2 linked regions of the Methanocaldococcus jannaschii DSM 2661 genome follow. The protein of the gene in region 1 binds, or shares a complex with, the protein of each later gene. Links are inferred from orthologs where the notes say so. Each region holds a gene or a part of one and is shown in the gene's direction. Other genes may lie near its edges.

What was found.
Region 2: the proteins of trpE (region 1) and MJ_RS01260 are in contact, whole or in part, in a crystal structure (PDB 1QDL), measured with the Saccharolobus solfataricus proteins. The link is inferred for Methanocaldococcus jannaschii DSM 2661 from one-to-one orthologs. Residues at the interface, in WP_009992309.1 of Saccharolobus solfataricus: Glu95, Lys96, Ile171, Arg172, Ser173, Gly174, Tyr175, Ile176, Phe177, Glu264, Ala268, Leu271, Met272, Val274, Asp275, Leu276, Arg278, Asn279, Gly282, Lys283, Cys285, Val286, Pro287, Gly288, Thr289, Val290, Lys291, Val292, Lys316, Pro338; in WP_009992310.1 of Saccharolobus solfataricus: Tyr10, Ser12, Phe13, Val14, Tyr15, Asn16, Gln19, Gly22, Glu23, Arg32, Asp34, Pro55, Gly56, Thr57, Lys60, Asp63, Arg100, Val104, His106, Gly107, Lys108, Ile109, Thr133, Tyr135, His136, Ser137, Leu138, Glu177, Ser178, Val179.

The regions. Positions count from the first base shown.
Region 1 is NC_000909.1:1,013,364-1,016,518, reverse strand. What follows is about bases 290-3,108. They hold trpE (anthranilate synthase component I), read left to right. Parts: upstream 290-896; coding sequence 897-2,321; downstream 2,322-3,108. Other genes in these bases: MJ_RS05745 (serine/threonine-protein kinase RIO2), read left to right, coding at 2,755-3,108; MJ_RS05750 (hypothetical protein), read left to right, coding at 2,386-2,724; MJ_RS05760 (ATP-binding protein), read left to right, coding at 290-888. In the rest of the region: more of MJ_RS05760, read left to right, coding at 1-289; more of MJ_RS05745, read left to right, coding at 3,109-3,155.
Region 2 is NC_000909.1:228,758-231,984, forward strand. What follows is about bases 1-2,891. They hold MJ_RS01260 (anthranilate synthase component II), read left to right. Parts: upstream 1-1,094; coding sequence 1,095-1,688; downstream 1,689-2,891. Other genes in these bases: argS (arginine--tRNA ligase), read left to right, coding at 1-963; MJ_RS01265 (hypothetical protein), read left to right, coding at 1,746-2,231; cyaB (class IV adenylate cyclase), read right to left, coding at 2,331-2,858; MJ_RS01275 (Rrf2 family transcriptional regulator), read right to left, coding at 2,865-2,891. Outside these bases: more of MJ_RS01275, read right to left, coding at 2,892-3,227. UniProt on the Methanocaldococcus jannaschii protein: Part of a heterotetrameric complex that catalyzes the two-step biosynthesis of anthranilate, an intermediate in the biosynthesis of L-tryptophan.

The DNA.
Region 1 (3,155 bases):
ATTAAAGAATTGGAAAATAGTAATATTGTCTTTTTCTACTACAATCTAAGAAAATATGCGACCCCCACAAAAGATGAGTTTTTGAGTATATTTTTTGAAAAATCAGATAAAAAATATCTATTAAATAAGTTAGAAATTAATCTGAAAATCTTTAAGTTTGGTATAGAGGAAAATTTTGATTTTAACAACATAAAACTAAATGATGTTTTTGCTAAAATAAATGAGAGCATAAATACAGTTATAAAAGATGGAAAAAGGCCTGTTTTGGTCATAGATGAACTTCAAAAATTAAAAAATATTTACTTCAATAGTGGAAAATCTTTATTAAACGAACTATTTAATTTATTTGTCTCTTTAACTAAGATGGAACATCTATGCCATGTTATTTGTTTAACATCTGATACTTTATTTATTGATAATGTCTATAGAAACTCTTCTCTATCAGAAGCATCAGAGTATTATCTAATAGACTGGCTAAAAAAAGATGATATTAAAAAAATCCTAAAAGAAGAAGGATTTAATAAAAAAGAAATAGATTATTGCCTAAATTATTTATCATTACCTTATGAGATTTCTCAATTAATAAATAATAAAAAATTAGGATTATCAGTTGAAGAAACTATAAAACGATGGATAAATATTGAAGCGGATGGGATAAAATATTTAATAGATACTTCCGATTTAAATGAAGAAGAGATTTATAAAGTCCTTTCTAAATTTAAGGATAAAATAAAAATTAACTATAAAAAAGATGTTAAAAAAGAGGAAATGAAATATATAAAATTTTTAATTGAAAATGAGATTTTGTTTTATGACGTTATTAATGGGATAATTAAGCCTACATCGGTAAAGAAATGGTATGCCATAAAAGAAATTTTGGATAAATAGGTGATTTAATGATAATTAAAAAAATAAAAATGGATGTTTGTCCATTAGATGTTTATGAGCAAATTAGGGGAGAGAATACATTTTTGTTAGAATCAGCTGAAGGAGTTCCAAAGGTGGCAAGATACTCAATCTTAGGAAAAGCTGAAGGAAAAGTAATATTTAAAAATGGAAAGCTGAAAGTTGAAAGCTTTACAGAATTTGGAGATAAAGCTAAAGATTTAGAAGGGAAATACGAATGTCCCTTAGACGCTTTAAGAGAGGTTAGAAATGAATATCTTAAATACATTGATATATCTAACATTGAGCCAATACCAAGATTTAAGGGGGGTTTAGTTGGGTATTTAAGCTATGATATTATCAGATACTGGATAGATTTATCAAATATCAACCCAAAGCCAATAAATGATTTAAAATTTCCAGATGCAGAGTTCTTTATTGTTAAGGACTTTATTTCATTTGATTTAAAAGAGAAAGTAATTAATTTAATAGCAGAGGATGATGAAGGTATTAGAGAACTTGAAAGAATTATAAAAAATGCAAAAATTGGAAATAATGACAATAAAGAAGAAAAAACTACAGAAAATAAGGACTTAAAAATAAAATCTAACATGAGCAAAGAGGAATTTATTGAGGCGGTTAAAAAAGCTAAGGAATACATTTTTGCTGGAGATATCTTCCAAGTGGTTTTATCAAGAAGGATAGAGATAGATTTAGATAACTTAGACCACTTGAAAATTTACAAAAAAGTTAGAGAGATAAATCCTTCCCCATACATGTATTACTTAGATTTTGGAGACAGAAAGATTATAGGTTCATCACCAGAGATTTTGGTAAGGACAGATTATAAAGATAATAAAAGGCTGGTTATAACAAGACCTATAGCTGGAACAATTAGGAGGGGTAAGACAGAAGAAGAAGATAAAGAGTTAGAGAAAAAGCTGTTAAGTGATGAGAAAGAGAGGGCAGAGCATGTTATGCTTGTAGATTTAGCAAGGAATGATATTGGAAAAATATCAAAATTTGGAACTGTTGAAGTTACTGATTTCATGATTATTGAGAAATACTCCCATGTTCAGCATATAGTAAGTAATGTTGTTGGGGAGTTAAAAGACAATTATGATTCATTCTTAGCTGTAAAAGCTACCTTCCCAGCGGGAACTTTAAGTGGAGCACCAAAGGTCAGAGCGATGGAGATTATTGAAGAGCTTGAAAAAACTTGGAGAGGACCTTATGGTGGGGGAGTTGGCTATTTCGGATGGGATGATTTAATGGATTTGGCTATAACAATCAGAACCTTTGTAATCTCGAAAAATAAGGGATATATTCAAGTTGGTGCTGGAATTGTAGCTGATTCAATCCCAGAAAATGAATGGGAAGAGACAGAGAGAAAGGGAATGGCTAACGTTAAGACGATTGAGAGTTTATTGAAATGATAAGTTTAGAAATGGTTTTATAGCAAAAAAATTAAATAATATGATTTAAAGATTTGGTGAAATTATGGCAATTGCTTATGCTAAGTTGTATGAATTAATTCATAAAAAGATTAAGGATGAAAGAGAGGCAGATGAGTTATATAATGCTATAATAGAGATTATTAAAGAATCCAAAGTTATTGTTAAAAATGAGTTAAAGGATGAGTTGAAAGATGAATTAGCGACTAAGAAAGATATTGATTTAGTTAGAGAAGAAATGAAGGCAATGGAAGAGAGAATATTAAGATATGTTGATAACAGATTCAATCAACTTTTAATTGTTCAGTTGATAATCTTATTTGCTATAATCATAACGAATCCTAACGCAATAGAATTAATAAAACTATTATTTGGTTTTAAATAAATTAAAAAATCCAATAAGGAGGGGATAATCATAATTAAAAAACTAATTGAAGCATTAAGACAGGCACAGGATGAAGATTTTAAAATATTAAAAATTATAGAGCTGTCAATGAGACATCATGAGTGGGTGCCGTTAGATGAGATTGTTAGAAAGGCGAAGATGCCAGAAAAGGACGTGCTTTACAGATTAAAGAGGTTGAACAAATTTGGATTTGTTGTGAGGAGCACTTATGGTTATGCTGTCTCAATGGGAGGCTATGATGCCCTTGCAATAAATGCTTTTGTTAAAAAAGGTATCTTAAAAGCCATAGGTAATAAGTTGGGAGTTGGTAAGGAGGGGGATGTTTATACTGTCTTGCTGAGTGATGGGAGAGAGGCGGTTTTAAAATTTCATAAACATGGAAGAACTTGCTTTACAAGAGGAAAGAGGTA
Region 2 (3,227 bases), 780 kb from region 1 along the record:
GAGACATTAAAGAATTTAAATATTAAGCATGATACCTTTGTTTGGGAAAGCTCTTATGTAAGAAATGGAATGGTTAAAAAGGTTATAGAAAAATTAATGGAAACTGGAAAGGTAATTAAAGAAGAAACCTATATGCTTGATTTATCAGACTTTGGCATTGAAAAGAAAATGGTTTTAGCAAGGGCAAACGGAACAAGCTTGTATTCAACAAGAGATATTGCCTATCACTTAGATAAGTTATCAAAGTGCGATATAGGAATAGATGTCTTAGGGGCTGACCACAAATTAACGGCAGAGATGGTTAAAGCAGCTTTAAAACTCCTTGGAAGCAAAGTGCCAGAAGTTATATTCTATGAATTCATCTCCCTTCCAGAAGGTTCAATGAGTACAAGAAGAGGAAGATTTATAAGTACCGATGAGTTGTTAGAAGAGGCGATAAAAAGGGCTAAAGAAGAGTGTAATAAGAGAGGTGTTGAGGAAAATATTGCCTATGATATTGGATTAGGGGCAGTTAGATACAACATTGCAAGAATTTCTCCTGAAAAGCCAATGGTATTTAGATGGGAAGAAGCCTTAGACTTTGAAAAAGTTGGATGTCCATTTATACAGTATGCACACGCAAGATGTTGCAGTATTTTAAAAGAAGCGGAAAATAAAGGAGTTAAAGATGAAGCAGTATTTAACTATGAACTAACCAGTGAGGAGAAAGAATTAATTAAGATGTTGGATGAATTTAAGGATATAATTAAAGAGAGTGCTGAAAGTAGAAGAGTACATATATTAGCCAACTACTTATTAGAGCTTGCCAAGGCATTCAATAGATTTTACGCAAACTGTCCAATTTTAATGACAAAAGTTGATGATGATGTTAAAAAATCAAGATTAAAGTTGGTTAAAAGCACTAAGACAGTATTAGAGACAGGTTTAGAATTGTTAGGAATAAATTGCCCAGGAAGGATGTAGGATGTAAAATTATTTAATTATTTTTTGTACTAAATTTTTAAGATTTTTATAGTAAAAGGTGATTATTATCCTTTATAATTATGTCTTATATTTTAATGTTAGGATGGGACAATTTTGGGGGATTGATTTAAATGGAGGTTAAAAAAGTGCTTGTTATCGACAATATTGACTCATTTGTCTGGAATTTAGTCCAATATGTAGGGACTTTAGGGTATAAAGTTAAGTTAGTGGATAACAAAATCACATTAGATGAAATAAAGAAAATAAATCCAGATAGAATAATTATAAGCCCAGGACCAAAAACTCCAAAAGAGGCTGGAAATTGTATAAAGATTATTCAAGAGGTAGATATTCCAATATTGGGAGTTTGTTTAGGACATCAGTGTATTGTTGAGGCGTTTGGTGGAGAGGTTGGGAGAGCAAAGAGAGTTATGCATGGAAAGGCAAGTTTAATAAATCATGATGGAGAAGGTATCTTTAAAGACATTCCCAATCCATTCTATGGAGGAAGGTATCATTCTTTAATAGCTAAAGAAGTTCCAAAAGAGTTAAAAATAACTGCTAAGAGTTTAGATGATAACTATATTATGGGAGTTAGGCATAAAAAGCTACCAATTGAAGGTGTTCAGTTCCATCCGGAGAGTATATTAACTGAATCAGATAACTTAAAATTCCCAGATTTGGGCTTAAAACTTATTAAAAATTTTGTTGAAAGTGAATATTAACTTCTTAAAATTAGTTAAAAATTTAAAAATTTCAAAAAGAAATCTTAAGTGAAAAATATGGATGTTTATGAAATACTATACCAATTTTGCTTAGAATATGAAGTATTGTTAGATGATGAAAAAATCCCCCTATGGAAATTAAAAAAAGAAGATTTAGATAAGGTTGATTTAGATTTACCTTGGACTTCTATTAGAGATTTAGCCATCTATTTATATGAGCTAAAAAAGAAACAACAAAACTCTAAAGAACTTATTAAATGTGATATAGTGGAGATTTTAGTAGGAATTGCTTTATTAAAGCCAGAGGAAGGAAGCAATTACATGGGACTTGTTACGGAAGATATGTGTCTAACATATTTAAGTGAGCTTATAACTGCAAGAATCAACTGTATAGCAAGATACTACTATATGATGAAAAAGCCACAAAACACAAATATATTTGACGAAATAATATTAAAATTTCCTCAAAAAAAGGACATAAGAGCTTCTAACATAAACGATTTAAGGGAGTTAGTTGGAAAAATTAGAAATTATTTTAAATAATCTAAAAACCCATTAAAAATACTGGAATTATTGATAACATCATAACTAAAGCTACAAATATCGCCAATATTTGCCTCTTACCTATTTTTGTTTTTTTCATTATAATCCCCTTAGCTCCAAGTATGATTTTCTAATGATATTGTCTTTACTAATATTTAAAGCTTTCAGTATCTCCATCATCTCCTCTAAAACCTTATCTTTTTCATTAATATCTGATATTGACTTTTCTAATTCTAAGAATAAGCCAAGACCCTCAACATCATCAATACTTGCCTCTATATCCTCCTTTTTGTAAATCTCCCTAATCTTTCTGATTGGTGGAACTTCTTTAAATCCAAGTTTTTTAAATATTTGCCTCATCTTTTCTTTATCCTCTATTTTTACTTCAATCTCTTCTCTTGTTTTTGATATTTTATCTATTTTTGGACCTTTATAGGTAACAAAGAAATTTCCATCCTCATCCCTAATTCTCAAAGCTTCATCAGTTTCTCTAAAGTCCCTATCAATTCCATTGAAATAAATATCCTCCTGAAATTTCTTCTTGATAAATTTAAATCCAAGTTTTTTTAATTGCTCTACAACTTTATTTTTATCATCAATTTTTACCTTAATCTCAACCTCTATCATAACAACTCACCAAAGAATGGAGATTTTTTCAACCACATCCTCCAAAGTATTTTTTATCTCATCCTTATCTACATTTTCCACAACTAAGTAAATAATTACCTCATCTCCTTCTCTCTCAAGGACTGTTGATGTTATATTGCCCCCAATCTTTGATATTCTTGAAGTTATATCAGCTAACAAACCAATCCTATCCTTAGCAACAATCTGCAATTTTAAAGATCCTAAGGTAATTTCTCCTTTTTCTAACAAATATAACCCTTCTTTTGTTAATCTAACTCCTCCATTTCTACCTTTTTTTGTTTCCACTAATCCCAAATCTCTTAAAACTCTAATTTTAACATCTAAGTTTTTTGGATGCATGTTTAGTTT